4 regions of the Bradyrhizobium sp. USDA 3364 genome follow, and region 2 is predicted to be linked to each of the others. Evidence: riboswitches for the same ligand, from Rfam matches in the RefSeq annotation. Region 2 holds a riboswitch; each other region holds the start of a gene.
The links. A riboswitch is a leader RNA that binds a small molecule or an ion and turns the genes downstream of it on or off. The one in region 2 is predicted to bind cobalamin.

Region 1: another riboswitch for cobalamin. It lies ahead of ACVILL_RS27810 (DUF1636 family protein); the one in region 2 lies ahead of ACVILL_RS05785 (TonB-dependent receptor plug domain-containing protein).
Region 3: another riboswitch for cobalamin. It lies ahead of metE (5-methyltetrahydropteroyltriglutamate--homocysteine S-methyltransferase); the one in region 2 lies ahead of ACVILL_RS05785 (TonB-dependent receptor plug domain-containing protein).
Region 4: another riboswitch for cobalamin. It lies ahead of ACVILL_RS08160 (TonB-dependent siderophore receptor); the one in region 2 lies ahead of ACVILL_RS05785 (TonB-dependent receptor plug domain-containing protein).

Annotation. Positions count from the first base shown of each region.
Region 1 is NZ_JBSRYG010000002.1:5,929,275-5,935,191, forward strand. It holds gene ACVILL_RS27800 (cobyric acid synthase) at 1-1,149, opposite strand, end outside; gene cobO (cob(I)yrinic acid a,c-diamide adenosyltransferase) at 1,161-1,814, opposite strand; cobalamin riboswitch at 1,851-2,062, shown strand; gene ACVILL_RS27810 (DUF1636 family protein) at 2,159-2,533, shown strand; gene cobW (cobalamin biosynthesis protein CobW) at 2,530-3,564, shown strand; gene cobN (cobaltochelatase subunit CobN) at 3,564-5,917, shown strand, end outside.
Region 2 is NZ_JBSRYG010000002.1:1,218,677-1,224,593, reverse strand. It holds gene ACVILL_RS05800 (hypothetical protein) at 1-60, shown strand, start outside; gene ACVILL_RS05795 (hypothetical protein) at 278-796, shown strand; gene ACVILL_RS05790 (HAD family hydrolase) at 805-1,482, shown strand; gene ACVILL_RS05785 (TonB-dependent receptor plug domain-containing protein) at 1,853-2,497, opposite strand; gene ACVILL_RS05780 (hypothetical protein) at 2,496-2,792, shown strand; cobalamin riboswitch at 2,749-2,948, opposite strand; gene ACVILL_RS05775 (hypothetical protein) at 3,051-3,521, opposite strand; gene ACVILL_RS05770 (short-chain fatty acyl-CoA regulator family protein) at 3,534-4,955, opposite strand; gene ACVILL_RS05765 (acyl-CoA thioesterase) at 5,092-5,505, shown strand; gene ACVILL_RS05760 (MmgE/PrpD family protein) at 5,520-5,917, shown strand, end outside.
Region 3 is NZ_JBSRYG010000002.1:805,860-811,776, reverse strand. It holds gene ACVILL_RS04045 (thermonuclease family protein) at 1-268, opposite strand, end outside; gene ACVILL_RS04040 (nodulate formation efficiency C protein) at 1,747-2,631, opposite strand; cobalamin riboswitch at 3,732-3,933, shown strand; gene metE (5-methyltetrahydropteroyltriglutamate--homocysteine S-methyltransferase) at 4,032-5,917, shown strand, end outside.
Region 4 is NZ_JBSRYG010000002.1:1,747,554-1,753,470, reverse strand. It holds gene ACVILL_RS08180 (ABC transporter ATP-binding protein/permease) at 1-103, shown strand, start outside; gene ACVILL_RS08175 (hypothetical protein) at 257-649, shown strand; partial or broken gene ACVILL_RS08170 (amidohydrolase family protein) at 800-2,291, shown strand; gene ACVILL_RS08165 (CobW family GTP-binding protein) at 2,293-3,216, shown strand; cobalamin riboswitch at 3,436-3,631, shown strand; gene ACVILL_RS08160 (TonB-dependent siderophore receptor) at 3,738-5,917, shown strand, end outside.

The sequences.
Region 1 (5,917 bases), 4.7 Mb from region 2:
ACCGGTCGCAGCATGCACCGCGCTGACGCGGGTCAGCGTCTTCTGCTCGGTCATCGTGGTGGTGACATCGAGCAATCCGAGGCCGCGCGTTTCGCCGGCGGGACCCTCGATTCCCTCGGGATCGGCGACGGTGTGTCCGAGCATCTGGTAGCCGCCGCACAGGCCGAGGGCATGGCCGCCGCGGCGATGATGCGCCAGCAGATCGATGTCCCATCCTTGCGCGCGCAGGAAGGCGAGATCGCCGCGGGTCGATTTCGAGCCGGGCAGGATGACGAGCCGCGCATCGCCCGGGATGGCCTCACCCGGACGTACCATCACGAGATCGACGCCGGGCTCGAGCTTGAGCGGATCGAGGTCGTCGAAATTGGCGATCCGCGACAGCGCCAGAAAGGCGATCTTGCACTGGCCGGGCTTGCGCGCCTCGCCGAGTCCGAGCGCGTCTTCGGCCGGAAGCTCGCCGGCGCGGGCGAACCAGGGCAGCACGCCAAGGCCGCGCCACGCGGTGCGGACCTCGATCAGGCGGTAGCCGTCATCGAACAGAGAGGGATCACCGCGGAATTTGTTGATGACAAAACCCCGGATCATCGCGGCATCGTCAGGATCGATCACCGTCTTGATGCCGACGAGCTGCGCGATGACGCCGCCGCGGTCGATGTCGCCGACCAGCACCACGGGCACGTCGGCCCTGCGCGCAAAGCCCATATTGGCGATATCGGCCTTGCGTAAGTTAACCTCCGCGGGGCTGCCGGCACCCTCGACCAGCACAAGGTCGGCGCGCGCCTTGAGGCGTTCAAAGCTCTTCAGCACCGCGCCCATCAGCGATGGCTTCATCGCGGCATATTCCCGGGCGCGCGCGGTCGCGATCCGCTTGCCGTGCACGATGATCTGGGCTCCGACATCGGTTTCGGGCTTCAGCAGCACCGGATTCATGTCGGTGTGTGGCTCGACGCCGGCGGCGAGCGCCTGCAAGGCCTGCGCGCGTCCGATCTCGCCGCCGTCGACGGTCACTGCGGCGTTGTTCGACATGTTCTGCGGCTTGAACGGCAGCACGCGCAGGCCGCGCCGTGTAGCGGCGCGTGCGAGGCCCGCGACGATGAGCGACTTGCCGACGTCCGAGCCGGCTCCCTGGATCATCAATGCGCGCGCCATCGTGATATCGGTCAGAACTCGACGCCCGGCTGGGCCTTGATGCCGGAGCGGAACGGGTGCTTCACCAGCGTCATCTCGGTGACGAGATCGGCGATCTCGATCAACTCGTCCTTGGCGTTGCGTCCGGTGAGCACGACATGCGTCATCGGCGGCTTCGACGTCGTCAGGAATTCGACGACATCGGCGATCGCGAGATAATCGTAGCGCAGCGCGATGTTGATCTCGTCGAGCACTACCATGCGTAGGCTCGGCTCTGATATCAGCTGCTTGGCCTTTTCCCAGCCGGCCTGGGCCGCCGCGATGTCGCGGGCGCGATCCTGGGTCTCCCAGGTAAAGCCTTCGCCCATGGCATGGAACTGACAGAGATCGCCGAAATGTCCGGTGAGCAGGCGGCGCTCGCCGGTATCCCAGGCACCCTTGATGAACTGCACCACCGCGCAGGGAAAGCCGTGCGCGACACAGCGCACGATCATGCCGAACGCGGAGGAGGATTTTCCTTTGCCGGCGCCGGTATGAACGATAATCAGGCCCTTTTCGCCACTCTTCGTCGCCATGATGCGGTCGCGGGCGGCCTTCTTTTTCGCCATCTTGTCGGCATGGCGCGCATCCAGCGAGGGGTCGGTGCCGACGGCGCCGTCCTGAGCGTCGTTTCCATCAGAAATCATCATGGTCCTTCGGCTTGACAAGTGCGAGCCATCGACGAATGGTGGGCCCGCGTTGGTTCCTGTCCTACGACAGGCGAAGAGGGAATGCGATAGGGCTCCGCTAAATCGGGCTTGAAGCGCAGCCGCCCCCGCGACCGTGACCGGAGAGATGTCCAAGCCACTGATTCCATGTGGAGTCGGGAAGGTGGGCATCGAGGGGTAAAACCTGCTCCGCAAGCCGGGAGACCTGCCAGCGCAACATGTTGTGAGACCGGCGGACGGGGTGTTCCGCGACGGGGGAAACGAACCTGCTTGAAGTCGGTTCGTGTGCCTCATCGCTTCCCGCTGTCAATCCAGGAAGGGCGATGAGCGTTACACTTCATGTCTGCATCACCTGTCGCGCCGGCCAGACGCTGGCGGAAGGCGAGATCGCACCCGGCGCGCGCCTGCATGCCGCGCTTGTCGAGGCCGGCGTGCCCGATAACGTCAATCTGGTTCCCGTCGAATGCCTGTCGGCCTGCAGCCAGGGTTGCTCGGTCGCGCTCAGCGCGCCGGGGCGGTGGTCCTATGTCTACGGCCGCCTGTCCGAAGCCAATGCCAGGGATGTGATCGCCGGCGCCTCTGCCTATGCCGCGGCGCCCGACGGCATCGTGCCGTGGCGCAGCCGTCCCGAAATCTTCCGCAAGCAATCGCTTGCCCGCATTCCACCCATCGCTGTCGTGCCGGAGGCCGCAGAATGACGACACTCGCCAAGGTTCCGGTCACGGTCGTGACCGGCTTTCTCGGGTCCGGCAAGACGACGCTGATCCAGCATCTGCTCCGCAATGCCAATGGCAAGAAGCTCGCGGTTCTGGTGAACGAGTTCGGCAGCGAAGGTGTCGACGGCGAGATATTGAAGTCGTGCGCCGATGCCAATTGCCCGACCGAGAACATCGTCGAGCTCGCCAATGGCTGCATCTGCTGCACCGTCGCCGACGATTTCATCCCGGCGATGGAGCAGTTGCTTGCACGCCCCGTGAAGCCCGATCATATCGTGATCGAAACATCGGGGCTCGCGCTGCCGAAGCCATTGCTCAAGGCATTCGACTGGCCGGAGATCCGCTCGCGGATCACGGTGGACGGCGTGATCGCGCTGGCCGATGCCGAGGCGGTCGCAGCCGGCCGCTTTGCGCCTGACGTGGCCGCGGTCGATGCGCAGCGGGCGGCCGACGAGAATCTCGACCACGAGACGCCGCTGTCCGAAGTGTTCGAGGACCAGATCGCCTGCGCCGATATCGTGCTCCTGACCAAGGCCGATCTCGCAGGCGCAGAGGGGATCAAGGCAGCAAAAGAGGTGATCGCGGCCGAAATGCCGCGCGAGGTGCCGATGTTGCCCATTGTCGACGGCACGATCGACGCGCGCGTGATCCTCGGCCTTGGGGCCGCGGCGGAAGACGATCTCGCCGCACGTCCGTCGCATCACGACGGCGAAGAGGAACACGAGCACGACGATTTCAATTCGGTGGTGATCGATCTTCCCGAGATTGCTGACGTCGATGCGTTGGTCACGTCGATCAAGGGCCTGGCCCGCGAGCAGAACGTGCTCCGTGCCAAGGGCTACATTGCAGTCGAAGGCAAGCCGATGCGGTTGCTCGTGCAATCGGTCGGCGAACGGGTGCGGCATCAGTTCGACATGCCCTGGGGCGCGCGCCCGCGGCAGTCCAAGCTGGTCGTGATCGGCGAACATGCCGATATCGATGAGACCGCGATCAGGGCGCGACTTGGTGTCTGATGCACGTCATCTTCCGCGAGAGCCGCGGCCTTGAGGAGACCGCGACACCGAGAGACCTCGGCCAGGATCCGGCCGATCTCGTGGTGTTGTCGTTTTCCGACAGCGATCTCGCGGCGTTCGCGGCCGGCTGGCGGCGCGGCCGCGCCGCGCTGCCGTCGCTGCGGCTCGCCAATCTCGCGGAGCTGCGCCACCCGCTGTCGGTCGACACCTATATTGAGCGGACCCTGTCGCATGCACGCGGCATTCTCGTCCGCCTGATCGGCGGCGAGCCCTATTGGTCGTACGGGCTGGCCGCGGTGCATCGGCTGGCGAAGGAGCGCGGCATCGCCCTGGTCGTGCTGCCGGCGGACGGCCGCGACGATCTGCGGCTGGATGAGTTCTCGACGCTGCCGGTCTCGACGCTGCGCCGCCTGAAGGTGCTGTGCGACAAGGGCGGCCCGGTTGCCGCGCAGGCCGTGATCGCGCAGCTGGCGCTGGCGTCCGGTCTCTATGCCGGACCCGTCGTCGGCGAGATCGATCTCCCCGAAATCGGCGTCTACGATTCCGTGCGCGGTGCCGTCGCGGCTCTGCCGGCCTCCGGCGACAGGCCGCGGGTGCTGGTGACCTTCTATCGCTCCTATCTCGCGGCCGGCGACACCGCGCCGGTCGATGCATTGATCGATGCGTTGCGCGACAAGGGCTTCGATGCCCACGGTGTGTTCGTCACCTCGTTGAAGGCGGCGGGCGTCGCCGATTGGCTGCGCACCCAATTCGCGCAATGCCCGCCGGCCGCCATTGTCAATGCGACCGCATTCTCGGCAGCCGGTGACGACGGCACGACGCCGTTCGATATCGCATCGTGCCCGGTGTTCCAGGTCGCGCTGTCCACGGCGCGGCGCGAGGATTGGGCCTTGTCGCTGCGCGGCCTTTCGCCCGGCGATCTCGCGATGCATGTCGTGCTGCCGGAGGTCGACGGCCGCCTGTTCGCGGGCGTCGTGAGCTTCAAGTCGGCAGGCGAGCGCGATCCCGAACTGCAATTCGCGCACCTCGCGCATCGGCCGGATGCCGAGCGCGTTGCGGCAATTGTCGCGCGTGTGGCGGCCTGGCATCGGCTTACCAGCAAGCCGGCGCGGGACAAACATCTCGCGCTCGTGCTCTCGAACTATCCGGGCCGTCCGCATCAGATCGCGCACGCCGTCGGCCTCGATGCGCTGGCCTCGGTCGAGGTGTTGCTGACCGATCTCGCGGCTGCGGGATTTTATCTCGAGCCGGTGGCGTCGCTGGGCGATGCACTTCTGCGACGGAAACTGACTTGGGGCGTGGTCGAATATCGCGCGGCGATCTCCAACTTGCCGGTGCAACTCCAGGACGACCTTGCCAGCACATGGGGCGCGCCGGAGGATGATCCCGATTGCCGCGACGGCGCATTTCATTTCGCGGCGATCCAGTGCGGCAGGTCGGTCATCGCCGTGCAGCCGGAGCGCGGTGAGGCCGGTCGTCGCGATGCCGACTACCACGATCTCTCGCGCACGCCGCGTCATGCCTATGTCGCGTTCCATCTGTGGCTCAGGCAGCAGGGCATCGATGCTGTCGTCCACATGGGCACGCATGGCACGCTGGAATGGCTGCCCGGCAAGTCGGTCGCCCTGTCATCGGCATGCTGGCCGGAAGCGCTGATCGGCGATCTGCCCGTCATCTATCCCTTCATCGTCAACGATCCCGGCGAGGCCGCCCAGGCCAAGCGCCGGATCGGCGCCGTGACGATCGGCCATCTGCCGCCGCCGCTGGCGCAGGCGGTGGTGCCGGAGGGCCTGCGCGGTCTCGAGCGCTTGCTCGACGAGTATTCGACCGCCGATGGCCTCGATCCGGCGCGGCGGCAGCGCCTGATTGCCGCAATCCGCGAGGAGGCGCGCATTGCCGGGCTGGAGGACGATCTTGGCCTGGCGGCGTCGGTCTCGGCGGCGGAGGCGATTCCGCAGATCGATCGCTTCGTCTGCGATCTCAAGGAAAGCCAATTCGGCGACGGCCTGCATGTGTTCGGGCAGGGCGCTTGCGGCGAAGCGGAGAGGGCTACCATGCGTGATGCGCTCGCCGGCCGGCGCGTTGCGCCGGGCCCAGCGGGCTCGCCCTATCGCGGGCGCAGCGACGTGCTGCCGACCGGGCGCAATCTGTTTGCGGTCGATCCGCGCGCGGTGCCGACGCCGTCGGCGCATGCGCAGGGCGTGAAGCTCGCCGAAGAGCTGCTGCGCCGTCATTTGCAGGATCACGGCGATTGGCCGAAGGGACTCGTCGTCGATCTCTGGGGCTCGTCGACGATGCGCACCGCCGGCGAAGACTTTGCGATGGCCCTGCATCTCGCCGGCATCGCGCCGCG
Region 2 (5,917 bases):
TATGAGACCCTTTACCTCGGAAACCCGGATACGTCCATCGATGGCCAAACTCACCGCTAAACCCGCTACAATATCGGTTTCTCGCTAGGTGATCTTATTGCGCAACGGATCTGCGCAGAGCAGGACCCAGATCCCATCATCGTCTCGTCCATGCCTTATACCGGAAGACCTTACGCTGACGGGTTATTTGCATCTCTGGTAGCGCGCGGCGTTAACGCTCAACGACGTGAAGTCATCGAGGCGCAATTCGCTGAGCGAACTCTCATCGGCCCAACCAGTGAGCGCAAGCATCGTATCGCTCGCAAATATCGGCTGGCTTCGACTGATGTTGGCAAACGCACGATACTCATTGCCGATGAAGCCCTCATTCGTGGCGATACCCGGCCGGACCGTGACGAATATGCTCCTTGCTGCGGGCGTCAAAGCTGTCCATTGGGGAATCGGTTCGCCACCTATCGTGGCTCCGAATTACTACGGCGTGGATATTGAGGCCATCGATGAACTGGCTTTTTGGCAGGCATGGAAACGGCTGTCCGCGCAACAGCAGAAGCAAAGCCTGCTGTTCAAAGACATCGAGCCGCATGTTCTTCAATCGGTTGAAAGCAGAATCGCTGCCGCGATCAACGCGACAACTGTGACTTACTTGCCCTTTTACCGATTGTCCTCGTTGCTGCCGCGCGGGAGCGAGGGAGTAGATTTATCACCCTTCACATTCGAAATGCCGACTTCTGCAGGTCAAAGCCGCGCAAACAGAGATCTGCATAGCCTTGTCGCTGACTACCAGAGCGCTGCCTGAGATTGAGTATGATGAGGCCCATTCTTGTTTTTGATTGGAATGGCACGTTGCTTGACGATGCCAGCGCACTACTCCAAACGACGAACGTTATCCTGAAACGTTTCGGTCGCCCGGCGATCGATTTAGACACCTTTCGGGATCATTGCGATGTCCCACTGTCCATTCTTTTCCGAAACATCGGGATGTCAGAATCGGAAGTCGCAGCCGTAGATCGCGATGGCAGTGCAATCTTCCATGACACTTACGAGCCGCTGGCCGATAAAGCAGATCTACGCGTGGGGGCGCGCACAATGCTGGAATGGGTTCGCCGGGAAGCGGCTTCGTCCATCATCGTGAGCAACCATATAGTCGCACCTCTTGTTGCTCAATTGCAAAGGCTCGGCATCGATCGCTGCTTCAACGACGTCCTGGCCTTTGAAAGCCGTGCCACGCAGAATAAGACGATGAGCAAAGGGGAGCGACTTCGGCGATATATGGTGCAAAACGATCTAAAGCCGGAGTCGACCTTCATTATCGGGGATATGCCGGTAGAAACTGATATTGCCCGAAGTCTTGGACTGATCAGCGTAGCCATTACCGGCGGATTTGTTTCCGAGGCGCGGTTGCGGGCTACGAAGCCGGACCACATCATCCAGAACCATCACGAGCTATTGCCGATCGTTCGAGAGCACGGCTCTTTCCACTAGGCGGGTAGCGGGGGCGCGGCAGCTAATAGTCCAATGCCGGTGAGACGCGCAGGGCTTCCGTACTGCGTCTATTTCAAGATTCCGGCCGAGCGCGATCTGAGCGAAATGTCTTGCTCGACAATATTACTCGGATTGCCCGTGCTCTAAAGGTCAAAGTCCACGCGCTTCTTGACGACGGCACTTACTGGACCAAGGCCTATCTCACGAGGCTTGCGGGTGACGGGCGAAGTGAACCGAAACATCCACGATTTGGTCTTTGGTCCCACTCCCAGCGACGAAGAGCCAGAGCCCGTCACCATCGCCCAACCGATCGCCTGGCCCGGCATGCTCAACCCTGTTTTACAGTGAGGGTTCCCATCGAGGTGGTCGGCTAGGTGCCGAGCGTATCGATCGAGCCGTCGAGTTCGCTCCTGATCGGTCCGGTGGTCAGCTGCTTGCTGACATAATTGACCGAGCCGCCGATCGTGGCGAGCCCCGACGTGATCGAGTTCGGGCCCTTGACGAATTCGACCTGCTCGAGGCTCGCCGTGTCCATCACGCGGGAGGTGATGTCTTGCGGACCGATCCAGATGCCGTTGTAGAGTGTGGTGATTTCGCTGCCCGTGAAGCCGCGCATCGAGAACCCCGCGGGTGGCGCCGGCGGCATCGCCCGACAGCACGCCAGTCGCCCCCCGCGCGGTCTCGGTCGTGGTGCGGTATCCTGCTCCTGCATCTGCTGCTGGCTGACGACTTCGACGGTTACGGGCGTCTCGTGTACCGTCAGGCCAAGCAGGCTGGTGCTGCCGGCTATCACGTTGCTGTTGAGCGGCGTCGCGGCCGTTGCTGCGAGAGGGGCCGGTCCCGGCACCGGCTTCGGCGCTGGCGCAGGCTGGCGTGCCGCACGCCGGACGCGCTTAGCGGGCCCGCAGCTTTCGCTGCCACGTTGCTCCGCGCTCGGCCGCGGCGTGGGCGGAGTGACGGTGACGGGATTGAGCTGCTGCGGTGTTTGCGCCGATGCCCGGCCGGCCGCGGCCATGGAAGCCATCACGATGCAAAGCGTGACCGCCGAACCGGCCAGCAAGCGGTGCTTGCGTGAAATCAGTGAAAGCCCTGAAATTCGCGCCGACGAGCGCAACGCAACATCATCTGAAATGAACACAGTGGTGACCAACGGCGAAGCAAAAAAGCCGTCACGTACATTGGCCGTGAGCGGCTGCCGTTCGCCCCAGATGCGGCAGATCCCAACCGGCTTTGCAACGCCCTGGAGCACCCCGCCCAATGCGTCAGCACATGACCACGACGGTAGCAAGGTTTCCTGGCTTGCGGCTTGACGCTTCCGACCACCTTCCCAGATTCGAATCGAATCCACTGGCTTCAAATGTCGTCGGCTCGCCGCTTACAGTTGCGGGGGCAGCTCCGGCCTAGTCCGTGAGGACGCACCGTATTCCCTTGATATGCCTTTCGGCACTACCGCCGATGAGCCTGAACGGCCCCTCCAAGCGAATCAAGCAAGTGGCGCTTGTCGAATGCGGAGTAGCAGCACATGTGGCAGTTTGGTCACGCCGAACGGCTGCGAGCATCTCGGACGTTCACGATCTGTTGGGATGGCGCCAATCCGCGATCTGCTGGGGCCGAGTCGCAAGCTCCCTGACAATATCGGGAGAATACAGGAAGAGGCTGACCTGCTTCCGACCGCTACTGAAGAAGGTGTGGCCAGCGGTCGGTACTCGACCTTGCTTCGACCACCGTCGCAATTCGGCTGAGGTGATCGACAGTATCTGCTCGACCATTCTCCCCGTCAGTGGCTCCTTTTGAAGCTTTTGCAGCTTCTGCTCGACGACTTCACAAACTTGCAGGACGGAGTTCACGTCGCCCAACGGGCAATGAATCAGAATACCCCCTTGGCAATCTGTCACGCTGCATTCGAGCCGCTGGCGAAAGGTCGATCGCGTGATTCGAAGTGCTTGCGCCGCCCTCTTGTGCGAGCCCGCCGTCAATTCTTCTGAAGGAAAGAACTCGATGGTCCGTGTCGTCAAAAGGCTGGCGGTGTTCAGATGCATATGTCCTCTCGGTCAGGGAGTGGAGGCTGCATAGGGAGAAAAGTAGGCGTGTTTTTCATCGATCATAAGCGGGCGTCCGAGCGGAGGGAAAGCCCTCTGCGGGCAATCGACGCGCTCACATACCTTGCAGCCTATGCCAATCGGCGTCGCGGACGCAGGATCGTGAACGTCAAGTCCTCGTGAGTAGACAATTTCTTCGGCGTGCCGGATGTCACATCCCAGGGCGACGGCAAACGTCTTGCTCAGCGAGCCATATCCCCCCTCGCGACGGGTGACGGTGCGCGCGATCCAGAGATACGTGCGATCGTCCGGCATTTGGGCAAGCTGGGTGAGGATGCGTTCAGGAGTCGTGAACGCTTCGTATACATTCCAAAGCGGGCAGGTGCCGCCAATCCGGGAGAAGTGAAAATCAGTTGCAGATTGTCGTTTCGAGATGTTTCCAGCGCGATCGACGCGGATGAAGAAGAACGGCACGCCGCGTGCGGAAGGCCGTTGTAGCGTACTCAGCCGGTGGCACGTGGTTTCGAAGCCGACGCCAAACTTCTGGCCCAGCAGCTCGATGTCATAGCGAAGCTTTTGAGCGGCACCCAAGAATTCCCCATAAGGCATGATCAGTGCTCCGGCGAAATAGTTGGCAAGCCCGATGCGGGCGAGCCCGCGCGTATCCGCATTGGTGAACCGTGCACCGTCGACCAGTGCTGACAATTCTCCATCGCAAGCCAGTAGGGCGATTTGAGTGGCCAACTGGAAAGCCTGTTGGCCCGGTTCCAGCTTTCGCGAGAGATGCAGGGCCGCGCATTCTTGGTCGAAGCGTCGATGTGCCGCAGCAGGCGCATCGTCGAACATCACCGTTATTCCAAATTTGTCGCGCAGATGGTCGCTAAGGCTCGCCGACGTCAGCTGGCGCGATGGCGCAAGCTGTTGCGCGAGCTGCTCGGCGGCGTCGTCCAGCTCGGCAAAGTAGTTGTGGCGTGCATAGAAGAAGTCGCGGACTTCCTCGTGGGGGGTCGAGGGCAGGATCGCGGTCGCCGCCTGGCGGTCCTCGCCGAGCCGCGCGGCGAGCACCGCGGTTTGCTCGATCGCGAGCCGGTGATTGCGGCTGAGCGAGATGATCGCCCGCGCTACCGCGGGCATGTTGACGGCGAGCTCCCGGATTTCGGCGGCTGATACGTTCTCGCCGACGACTGTGGGCGACAGCGTCTCGCGGAGGTCGGCAACCAGCCGCGCCTCGTCATCCTCCGAGAACATCTGCACGTCGACGCCGAAGACGGTGTTGAGTTTGAGCAGGACCGCAATCGTTAGCGGCCGCTGGTTGTTCTCCAACTGGTTGAGGTAGCTCAGCGAAATCCCGATCGCGGACGCCAGGGCCTGCTGGGTGAGGCGGCGCTCCTCACGCAGGCGCTTGAGCCGGACGCCCATGAAAGCCTTCTTCATTTGCTCCTCCGTCGGCTTCGCAAACTTCGCAGTTTTGCTACTCGCCCTTCGCAAGTATCCGCAATTTCAGCACTATTCACACTTTGGTCTATGCGGATATTGCGAATAGCGAGCAAAGTTGCAAGGGCGTCATTCGATGCAGGCTTCCTACGGGCAGGCGGTCAGCGCGGCCGAATCCACGTGTTTCGTCGAACTGGTCTTCCCCGACCAGGCCAACCATTACGGGACCCTGTTCGGCGGCAACGCGCTCAGCATGATGGGCAAGGCCGCCTTCGTGGCCGCGACGCGGCGGGCACGCCGAGCCGTGGTCATGGCAACTTCGGACAAGGTGGAATTCCATGATCCGGTTCGCGTTGGCGAACTCGTCGAGCTCACGGCGAAGGTCGAACGTGTCGGCCGCTCGTCGATGACGGTTGCCGTCGAGGTGATCGCCGAGGCCCTGATATCGGGTGACCGGCGAACCGCGATGCGTGGGTCTTTCGAGATGGTCGCCGTGGACGAGCAGGGCAGGCCGACGCCTGTTGCGTCGTCTCCTCAAAACAACGTCTGACAGGAAACTGAACCGTGAAACTGCACAACGTCCGAACCCACAAGTCCTCAGAGCATCTGCCGCGCGCGGACCAACTGGCCTGGAAGATTGCCGAGGTCGCGTCCGATCCGGTCGCGGTCGTGCCGGCGGTGGTCGAGATGATCGGCAACCGCATCATCGACAACGCTGCCGTCGCGGCCGCCTCGTTGGCGCGGCGTCCGGTCGCCAGCGCGCGAGCGCAGGCGGTTGCGCATCCCTTCAGGCCTGGCGCGACGGTGTTTGGCCTTGCGCCATCGCAGCGAATCTCGCCGGAATGGGCGGCGTGGGCCAATGGTGTTGCGGTTCGCGAGCTGGACTTCCACGATACGTTCCTGGCCGCCGACTATTCCCATCCCGGCGACAACATTCCGCCGGTGCTTGCCGTGGCCCAGCA
Region 3 (5,917 bases), 410 kb from region 2:
CTCCTGCGGTCTGACAATCCCATATTCGTCCTTTCGAGTAGTCGATAAGGGCGTCGCGAGCCGCTACCCCGCAGGCCCATTTCCGGCCATGAGCATCCAGGCAAATCTGATCAGTCTCGGGGGCCTCGATACCCGAGAGCCGAATTCGCGTTTGCGCGATCTCTATCGTGTTGGCGTCGAGGATTTGGGGGGCACCGCTCAGTTTCGCCGCGCAAACAGGAGACGCGATGATAGCGAGCAATGCTGCCATCATTACGCGGTACTTCATCCTGATATCCTTTCGCTCTTGGTTCATCGACTCACAAAATCGCAGCGGTCCGGGTCGTCACAGCCGACTGCTTGACTGCACAGATACGTCATCTGGTCTGCATCGTTCGACGATGCTTTTGTGGAAGCTTGCATATATTTCAGCCTACGACCTGACGCTGGGTGAGATTCAAGAGATTTCTTCGGGGGCATTTTCCGATGCGGCTCTGGCATCCGAAGCTCGCTCCCTCTCTCCGGGACATATTCCCGCATGTTCTCAGCGCGGGACTCGCGACCCGGGAAGGGCGCTTGGCACGCTATTTCTCCAAGGGCTCGGAAGAGGCGGGCGAGTGCTAGTCTTCGCTGCCGAGCGGAAGAAACCGCATTGCTAAGTCTCTATCGTTCGACAGGACTGCACGCGGTTGATGGTAAGAAAAGTGGAGGTCTGGCAAGGCACGATAAGAGTGATTGCTCAAAAGAGATCGGCCTCTCGCGTGGTCCCACGGCATAAAGCAACCATGCTTCACTCACACGGTGGGCCGCATCCGCGACCGTCATTGCCCTGAAACGCTGCGCGCGAAATGGACTTCCATAAGCCTGGCCGGCCGTCGATGCTCGTCGAACGGAAGAAAGCAGGGTTCGGGGTAAGGGCGAGCGCGCGGAATGATGTGGAACGGCTTTTACGGGCTGCCTTGCAAGGGCGTCGTCGCACTATTGCGAGTGGCGATCTGGTCGCGATTTCAGAGCGATGAATTAATCCACAACACGTGTCTGCAGTCAGGCATTGCGGCATTCGCGCTGGCGGGACTTGGGCGACTCACGCTAGTCATCATGTTCAACCGCCTCGCTGACAATGGGACTGAAATGGTTATGGCCACCCCCGAATTGCCGGTCTCTTATTACGCGCTAGAAGTGGACGGCCGGCTCAAGGCCGAATTCGCAACCAGAGACGGCGCCCGGGCTGGTGGAGCAGAACTAAAGAAGCGTTTTCCCACGCTTCAAATCAAGATCTATGACGCCAGACGAATGCGCGCGAGGAAATTTAGATTAAGCTCAGTTCGATCTTTGATCCTCGCAGCAAGGCTGCGGAGCTCCTCGCCGGGGGCACTCGGGAAAGGGTCCCGCCGCCATTGAGCATGCCGGCGTCGCTATCACTGCCCGTTCCCGGGGTCCCTCTTGAACCGGTCTCGTCGCTGCACTCGCTCCCGCGGGTGCTTGTTGGTCGCGCGATGCGCTGCGCGCACGCCGGGTCGGGCTTGGCCTCAGCATCGCCTCGCTTGGTCCTGAAGGATGACGTGGCGCTCTGGCGAGAGCTCGGATGTGTCTTTTTGTACCAGTTCCGCCGCTGCTACTCTTCTGAATGGGCAAGAGCCATCCTGATGCCCGGCTTTCTCGATTGGGGGCTTGCAGGTCGGAGAAGGGCTTGCCTGCTGCTGGCATAGCTGGACGCGTCACTATTTCAGCGCATGGGTCTTGCTGTTGGCCCGACCCGCTCGGTGCTCAAGGAGTAGCGCTGCCGTCCTGATTATTTGTCGAGGCCTTTCCCACCCCCTCGAACGCCTCCCGTTCGTTTGGCTCTATGTGATGGAACCAAGAGCCGGGAGGAGAGGTCGCAATCCTCTTGGCAAGGAAAGATTGCGGCTCCCAATCGTGCCCCTCGCGCTTCTCGAAGGTGATGACGCCATTCTCCGTAAAATAACGCGGGCCTGGTATGTTGCAGTTCACCAACAGCAGAACGCGCCACCGGTCCGCTTTCTCGGTCGGCTTGTCATTCGCCGCCGTCACGTAATCCACGACAACAGGTTCGATGACATGACAGCGGCCGCGCCGCAGTAGATCTCCGAGCTTGCCCCGCGCGGTCGTCACAAAGTTGAAATTGACCGGATCATGCAGAAAACGAAGGTTTGCGTCTTTTTCTCCGTCGGTGACTTCACTGGCGATGAGTGAAAGCGCCAGGGCACGCCAGCCGAGTTCGATGGGCTTTGCATAGGGAGACGCAACTTCAATCTTTCCGTCGGTCCCGACCTTCCAGGTAATAACGTAATGTTCGTCTGATCTGTTATCCTGATGTCTGGTCCAGGAAAGATAAACATACTCAGTGTGGTCGATGCCTTCGGCGATTCCCCAGTTTCGAGGGACGAAGTGAGCCACTTTCGAGACTTTGGAGACAATGTGCTCGATTGTCTCACCGTCTCGTGCTCGCCAGGTTGACTTGACTCGTTCGACAAGCGCGTTTTCGCCGGCTCGCGCACTGTTGCCCGTCGCAACCAGCCCAGCAAGGAAAATCAGCAATTGACAGAGACAAAGCGCGCCTCTTGCAGACATTCTCTTCATAGCGGCAGGACCATCGGTTTTGCATCCACACGTCAAAGCGGCAGCCTTCAATGCTATCCTCGATTGCAAGAAGTTAGCGGCAACGTGACGCGGGCGCCTGCCGATATGCCGCGCGAGCAGGCGCAGTCCCCTCGACGTCACGCGCCGCTAACTTCAGTGGGCCAGCGACAACCTCAATTTGCTGTGCTGGACCTGCCCAGGGGGGAGAAGCCCGGGCATCTTGAGCCTGCATCCTTCGTGCCAGGAAATACCCGGCAAATCACGCCGGATTCGTGTAGCGTTTGTCGGCTTTCCGACCTGCGCTCGTTTCAATGTTTCCATTCCGCCGATCCGCGCGGGCTTGGCGCAAGGAAGGCTGCGGCAATCTACGGATAAAAAATCGGGCAGCATTCGTAAATGCTGTCGAACCGTCCGCGCGGTATGGTCACCCAAACGCCCGCGAATCTCTACAGGCTCGCAGATGCTAATAAGCAAAAAACGCTCATCATCGACGGGCGTGTGGAATCGTTATGCGAGGCGCCAGGCAGGCAATGATATGGAGCGCCCGTATCCGCCTACGCGCACGGCCAATCGTCCAGCCGCCTCGGCTCCGCATTCATGGTTTGTCAGCCGCTGTTTCCAATCGCGTCAGCCGGTAAGCGAGAAACGATCTAGTCGCGCTAACTTCCTCTCGAGTTGCTCAACATTCTCGAGAGCATCTGTCTGACGGATTGATTCATGAACGCTTACACCAACCACCCGAACAGGCCGACCGCAAAGACGGTTACAGCAAAGACGCCAACGGTGCTCCAAGCAGCCATTTTCATTGCGGGTCGCCCAGTGCTCAAGTTCCTGCGCATTATCGGCATCACGGATCGCAAGTCGCCTACTAGGATTGGTTGGCACGCAGATCAACATGCGCGCCGGGCATGCTGATGAATGGTTGCGCAGATGTTTTGCCCCTGGCGGCGGTACTTGACTGTCGAGAGACAGGATGCTGGCGCGTTGGAAGCGCCGCGAATTGCGCCTTCGACAATTCTTTCGACACATGTATCGGAGAGAGCTTCCAATCGTGGTGAACTTTCGACGTTAAATAGCCATTTGAGTCACCGATGATGGCGGCATTGACGTGAGTGAATCATCTGAGAGGTTGACGGAAGAGGTCTCTTGCCGATAATCCAAATCGTAGAGGTTCTCCGGTCCCGCTGGATTCGGAGCTAAGAGGGAAGCCGGTGAACATGCCGGCGCTGCCCCCGCAACTGTAAGCGACGAGCCGCTGTCCAACAAAGTCACTGAAGCCCGTACAGCTTCGGGAAGGCCGGACAGCAGCGATGACCCGCGAGCCAGGAGACCTGCCTCGACCACATATACGTCCACGGGCGGGGTGTCCCGGTGGTACGCCAAGCAGCCGCCCTCGGGCGATTGTGCTTGCGTCCGCCATGGCCTTTGCCCCCAACTACGGGGTTAGCGCTATGTCTCTTCTCTCCCTTCCGGTCGCCACGCTTGGAACGCCTCGGATCGGTCCAAGACGCGAGCTCAAACGCGCGCTTGAAAGTTACTGGACCGGCGCAATCAGCGAACAGCAATTGCTCGAGGACGCAGCTGGCCTGCGTGCTGCGAACTGGGCTCGCCAAAAATCCCTCGGTGTCACCGTCATTCCGTCCAACGATTTTTCGTTGTACGACCAAGTGCTCGACACCTCTGTCATGGTTGGTGCCATCCCGGAAGTCTACGCGTCGAAAATCGAATCGGTTTCGCTCAAGACGTACTTCGACATGGCGCGCGGTTCACAATGCGTTCGCCAGAATACCAGTTGCAGCCACGGATCGGGCGGATTTGGCGCGCCCGCACAGGAGATGACCAAGTGGTTCGACACCAACTACCACTACATGGTTCCTGAATTTCATCGCGGACAGACGTTCCGCCTATCTTCTCGCAAGCCTATCGAGGAGTATGAGGAAGCCAAGGCCCTAGGGTTCCAGACGCGCCCTGTCCTGATCGGGCCGGTCACATTCTTGAAGCTTGGCAAGAGTCCGGATCCTGCGTTCCAGCCGCTGTCACTCCTGGATGAGCTATTACCGGTCTATATCGAGGTTCTGCAAGAACTAGGCAAAAGGGGAGCAAACTGGGTTCAATGCGACGAGCCCTGCCTGGTCCTGGATCTGGAGGAGGGGACGCGAAGATCTTTGCTGCACGTCTATGATCGGCTCGCCAGGGAAGTACCAAACGTCAAGATCATGGTCGCGAGCTATTTCGGCGATCTCGGCGATAATCTGGACACAGCTTTGAACATGCCCGTTGCCGGACTGCACGTGGATTTGGTTCGCGCACCGAACCTGTTGGACCGGATCATTGCTGCTCGGCGAAGTGATCTCGTCATGTCCCTCGGCGTCGTCGACGGGCGAAATGTTTGGCGGTCGAACCTGTCGGCGCTCCGCCAGCAACTGGATCCCGCCATTGCGAAGCTAGGCAGGGATCGTGTTCAGATCGCTCCGTCCTGCTCGCTGCTCCATGTGCCCGTCGATGTTGAACTCGAGACCGGACTTGCATCCGATCTCAAGAGTTGGCTTGCCTTTTCGGTACAGAAGATGCGTGAGCTTGCGATCCTGGCGCGGGCACTCGCGGGTGATCAGAATGTTGCTCAAAGTCTTGCTGAATCGCAGTCGGCCGTGACTGGCCGTCGGACTTCACCAAAGATCCGTGATGCCAATCTTGCGGTGCGGATGCGAGCGATCGACGAGGCCATGCGCCGGCGCGCCAGCCCATTTGTCCGTCGAGCCGAGATCCAACGCAAGCGCTTTAGACTACCTGCCTTTCCCACCACGACGATCGGATCCTTCCCGCAAACCCCTGAGGTCCGTAATGCCCGCGCGACACATTCGCAAGGCGCCATGAGCGACGAGAAGTACGACAAATTCCTCAAGGAGGAGACTGCGCGCGCTCTGCGTTGGCAGGAGGACATTGGTCTGGACGTGCTCGTGCACGGCGAGTTTGAGCGCAATGACATGGTGCAGTACTTCGGCGAGAAACTCGCCGGATTCGCATTCACCAGGAATGGTTGGGTGCAATCCTATGGCTCGCGCTGTGTCAGGCCACCGATCCTATTCGGAGATGTTTCGCGGCCAAAACCGATCACTGTGGATTGGTGGCTCTACGCGCAATCACTGACCAGCAAGCCGGTGAAGGCGATGTTGACCGGGCCAGTAACGATCTTGAACTGGTCGTTTGTTCGCGATGATATTCCAAGAGGCGAGGTCTGCCGGCAGATCGCACTGGCGATACGCGACGAAGTCCGCGATCTCGAGATAGCCGGTGCGAGCATGATCCAGATCGACGAAGCTGCCCTCCGCGAAGGATT
Region 4 (5,917 bases), 530 kb from region 2:
GATGGACCAGGGCAAGATCGTCGAGCAGGGCACCCATGCCGAGCTGGTCGCCGCCAATGGCCTCTACGCACGGCTGGCGCGGCTGCAATTCGAGGGGATTTGACGGAACTCGGGACCCCGTGCGCTCCGCCTATGCGATTCCTATGCGATCGCCCGCGCGCTCCCCTCGAAAACCTATTCCCGCGCAAGGATAGTCGCGCCGCGCCTGATCTCCCTCGACAGCCGAAGCAGATCAGGCGCGCGGGGTATTGGACTGATGCGCGACAACGTGACCGAACCGGAGAGCAGGCTGCTCCGTGCCTGGCAGCTTGCCGTGCTGCGCTTCGCGGTGACGCTCGACGACGACGATCGGATGCATGCGCTCGCCGTCGCCGGCGAAGTCGACCGGCTGGGTGGCGCGGCCGATGACGCCTTCCACTTCTTCCGCAGGACGACCGCGGAGCTCTGCACGGCGATCTCCGGTCAGGGTGCGGATCAGGATGCCGTCATCCAGCGGTTCCTGGCGCAGATCGACAATGTCAGGCTCAAGCGGGCGGTCGAAGCGGCGATCGCCAAGGAACGCACGCCGCCGAAGCTCGTGGCGAGCCGCATCAAGCATGGCCCCGATCTCTGGCGAGGGCTGCCGCCGCGGCGTGCAACCGGAACGTAGGGAAGGGCTCTCTGCAGTCGCCGGTACGGCGCGGCGGATATTCCGCCACAGCATGTCGCCACAACCCTGGCCGGGTTGCTGCGATGAGCGCGATGCGCTTCTCTGTGCACGAAAGAGACCGGTCGGTTTCGGAATGCGGGGAGTGGCGAGATGGGTGGCTTGGTGATCAGCGGCGGCCGGGTGGTGGACCCGGCGAGCGGAATGGACGTGATCGGCGACGTCGCCGTCGTCGACGGCAAGATCGCCGCGGTCGGCACCGGGCTCGGCGGCGCGGAGCGGCAGATCGACGCGACCGGGCTCGTGGTGGCGCCGGGCTTCATCGACCTGCACGCCCACGGTCAGACCATTCCCGCCGATCGCATGCAGGCGTTCGACGGGGTAACGACATCGCTCGACCTTGAGGCCGGCGTGCTGCCGGTCGCATCCTGGTACAAGCGCCAGGCCGAGAAGGGCCGGGTGCTGAACTACGGCGCCGCGACCAACTGGGCCTTCGCGCGGATCGGCGCGATGACCGGCTCGAATTCGGAAAGCTCGCTGGAATCGTTCGGCAGCGCGATGCGCGATCGCCGCTGGATCGAGAATGTCGCGACCGAAGGCGAAGTGGCCGGCATCCTCGAGCGTCTCGCCAACGGGCTGAACGAGGGCGGCATCGGCATCGGCATCCTCAACGCCTATGCGCCGGGCGCCGGCGTGCAGGAACTGACCGCGGTGTGCCAACTCGCGGCCGATCATGCGGTGCCGACCTTCACCCACGTCGCCTACATGTCGCGCATCGATCCGGAGAGCGCGGCCGAGGCCTATATCCGCCTGATCGGCTATGCCGGCGCCACCGGCGCGCACATGCACATCTGCCACTTCAACTCGTCGAGCAAGACGGATATCGAACGTTGCGTTGCCCTGATCGCGAAGGCGCAGGCGCAGGGCCTGCCGATCACGGTGGAGGCCTATCCCTACGGCACCGGCTCGACCGTGCTGGCGGCGACCTTCTTCAGCGACCCCAAATTCGAGGAGCGTAACGGTCTCGGTTACGACTCGGTGCAGCGCGTGACCGACGGGCATCGCTTCGGCAGCCGCGAGGAGTTGCTGGCTGCACAGGCGGCTGAGCCCTCGACGCTGGTGCTGTGGCATGTGCTCGACATCGAGAACAACGCGCATCATCGCGATCTGCTCGACATGGCGGTGCTGTATCCGGGCGGCGCGATCGCGTCCGACGCGATGCCGTGGACGCTGGCGGATGGCCGCCCGTACAGCGGCGACGCCTGGCCGCTGCCTGACGATGCCACCTCGCATCCGCGGTCGGCCGGCTGCTTCACCCGCTTCATCCGCGAATGGGTGCGCGGAGCGCAAGAAGGTGTCGTTGCTCGAGGGCATCCGCAAATGCGCGCTGATTCCGGCCGAGATCCTGTCGGCGAGCACGCCGGCGATGCGCGCCAAGGGCAGGCTGCAGGCCGGCGCCGATGCCGATGTCGTGGTGTTCGACTTCGAGACGCTGAGCGACCGCGCGACCTTCTCCGCGATGAACCGTCCGGCGGAAGGCGTGCGGCACCTCGTAGTCAGCGGCCAGCCGCTGATCAACGACGGCGTCCTCGACGTTGCGGCAAGGCCCGGCCGGCCGGTGCGCCGCCCCGTCACCGGGGGCTGAGATGCCGGTCCCGATCCTGCTGGTCGCGGGTTTTCTCGGGGCGGGCAAGACCACGGTCGTCAACCATCTGCTGGCGCATGCGCAGGGAAGGCGCATCGCCGCCGTGGTCAATGATTTCGGTGCGATCAATATCGATGCGGAGCTGATCGCCGGCGCCAGCGACGGCGTGGTCAGCCTGAGCAATGGCTGCATCTGCTGCACGCTGGAGGGCGATCTGCTGCGCACGCTCGCAACCTTGCTGCGGCGTGATCCGCGCCCCGAGTTCATCGTGATCGAGACCAGCGGAATCGCCGATCCCGCCGACATCGTGCGCAATTTGATGGATCCGGTGATCTGGAAGGAGGCGCCGCTGGAGACGGTGCTGTGCGTGGTCGACGCGACGCAGCCCGTGGCCGCGCTGGATGATGCGCTGCTGCGATCGCAGTTGCGGGCGGCCGATGTGGTGGCGCTGAGCAAGGTCGATTTGGCCGACGCCGCCGCGTGTGCTGTAATCCGTAGCGCCGTGCGGGCGGTGCGTCCGGCGACCGTGGTGGTCGACGCGCTGCATGGCGAGGTGCCGGCAGAGTTGCTGTTTCCGGCGGATCTCGATCATGTGCCGGCGCCGCGCGAGACCGCGCCGCGACGGCCGGTGGCTGACCGGTTCGAGACGCTGAGCTGGACCTCGGAGCGGCCGGTGCGGTTGCCCCGCTTGCAGCAGGCGATCGGCACGCTGGCGCCGAAGCTGGCGCGGGCGAAGGGATTGTTCGAGACGGTGGAGCAGCCCGGGCGGCTGACGGTCTTTCAGCTCGCCGGCGGTCGCGCGACATTGGCCGCCGGCGGCGTCCTGGCGCCCGGCGTGCCGCGCACGCGGCTGGTCTTCATCGCCGAGATGGGCGCTCTCTCGCGCGCCGAGATCGATGCGATCATGCAGGGCTGTGTCGAATGACGTGAATCCCCGTCATCCTGAGGAGCGCGTAGCGCGTCTCGAAGGATGCACGGCCCGGCCGGTGGTCGTCGAACCTTCGAGACGCCGCTTCGCGGCTCCTCAGGATGACGGGATGATAAGTCTCCGCATCAGCGCGACAGACGCTGTGTCGTGGCGGGAGCACCATTTCGCAAAACATGTCTGCGACAATCGCGTCGAATTGACAGCCCTGCAGCCAGCACCTATCGTTTTGCCGACGGTTCCCTTCGGGGATCAAAAGGGAATGCGGTGCGAGGGTAACCCCAATGCCGCAGCTGTCCCCGCAACTGTAAACGGCGAGCCTTTCGTCAATTTGCCACTGGGCTGTCAGGTCCGGGAAGGCGTCGACAGGCGATGACCCGTGAGCCAGGAGACCTGCCGTCAGTCGTGGTCACACGCGAGCACATCGGGCGGGGCGTCCTGGTGGGATCGGAGCACTGCCTTTCCGGCAATGCGCCTGTCCGCGTTCGCGGTGACGTGCCACGTTACCGCGAGTCCTTTTGATGTCTCCGTCCTCTCCCGTTGCGCGCCGCTGGCGCCTCGGTCTCGTTTGCTCCCTGTCATCGCTGCTGCTGCCGGCCGGAGGCTCGGCACAAGCACCTGCGCCCACCAGGCTCGATCCGATCGAGGTCGCGCCTTCGGCGACCGCAAAGCCGAAGCCCACGGCGCGCAGCGGCAACACGGCCGCCGCGGCGCGGCCACGGCCGAGGTCAGCGACGGCTGCGACGGGCGGCGGCACGCCGCGTGCCGCAGCATCGGGTGCATCGGGTGCGGCGTCGCCGACGCTCAATGCCACCGCGCCAGGCGGCACCGGCAGCCGTCTCAATCTGACGCCGCTGCAGACGCCGGCCAGCGTCGAGATCATCACGGCAAAAACCATCAAGGAACGCGGCCAGCATAACGTGCTCGATGCCGTCACCCAGAACGCGACCGGCTTCATCGCGACGCCGGCGCCCGGCAATGGCGGCCTGTCGTTCAGCACCCGCGGCTTTGCCGGCAGCAACTCGGTGATGACGCTGTATGACGGCACGCGCTTCTATATCGGCTCCGGCACCCTGACGTTCCCCTACGACACCTGGTCGACGCAACGCATCGAGGTGCTGCGCGGTCCGGCCTCGGTGCTGTACGGCGAGGGCGCGATCGGCGGTGTCATCAACGTGATCCCGAAGAAGCCGTTAGCCACGCCCTACAACGAGGCCGAGGTCTCGCTCGACAGCAACATGACGCGGCGGCTCTCGGTGGACTCTACTGGTCCGATCAATCCCAATGTGTCGTATCGTGTCAACGCCACCGGCAACATGTCGGACGGCTGGGTCGATCGCGACAAGACCTCGAATGCAGCGGTCTCGGCCGCCGTGCGCGTGCAGGCCTCGGAGAATCTCGCCTTCACGCTGTCGGAAGATTACGCCGACCGCAGCCCGTCACGGTATTTCGGCACGCCGCTGATCAACGGCGCGATCCAGGACGCGCTGCGCTTCAAGAACTACAATGCATCCGACAGCGCGATCCGCTACAAGGATAGCTGGACCCAGTTCAAGACCGAGTGGGATGTCGCCGACGGCATCAAGGTCAACAACACGCTGTATTATCTGACCAGCGAACGGCACTGGCGCGACATCGAGAACTATGCCTTCAATCCGAAGACGCAGCTGATCGACCGCTTCAGCTATATCGAGATCTTCCACGACCAGAAGCAGTCCGGCAACCGGATGGACGCGACGTTCAGCGGTCACATCCTCGGCCTGGCGAACCAGTTCGTTGCCGGCTTCGACGTCAATCACATCGAGTTCTTCCACACCAACAACTCGCCCTATGGCGGCGCGTCGTCGGTGAATCCGTACATGTTCGATCCCGGATCGTTTTTCGCAACGACGACCGCGACTACGCCGGGCTTCAATTCGATCGTCAATCAATACGCGCTGTTCGCCGAAGACCGGCTGAAGCTGACCGATCAATTGTCGCTCGTTACCGGAGTCCGATACGATCGTCCCGAGATCGATCGCACCGACTACAAGACGCCGGGCAACGGTTTCGAAACCACGCTGTCGGGCACCAGCTGGCGCACCGGCCTCGTATACGAGCCGATCAAGAACCTCGCCTTCTACGGCCAGTATGCAGTCGGCGTCGACCCGGTCGGGAATCTCATCTCGCTGTCTACTTCGCAGAAGAACTTCCAGCTCTCCACCGGGAAGCAGACCGAGTTCGGCGTCAAACAGTCGTTCCTCGGCGGACGCGGCGAGTGGACGCTGGCAGGCTACGAGATCGTCAAGAACAATCTGCTGATCGCAGATCCCGGCAATCCCGGATCCTCGCTCCAGGTCGGGCAGCAATCATCGCGTGGCGTCGAGGCCTCGGTCGGGTTCGCGCTCGATTACGGTTGGCGCATCGACGCCAACACGGCGCTGCTGCGCGCCAAATATGACAACAACAGCCAGCTGGTCGGCGGCAAGATCGTCAGCTATGCCGGCAATGTCCCGGTCAACGTTCCGCAGCAGGTCTCCAATGTCTGGCTGACCTGGGATTTCGCACCCAACTGGTCGGTCTATGGCGGCGTGCAGATCGTCGGCGCGATGTACTCCGACCTTGCCAACACCCAGAGGCGGCCAGGCTACAATGTGGTCAATGGCGGCATCAGGTGGAAGCCGGACGATCGCACGACGGTTGCGTTCCGTGTCTACAATCT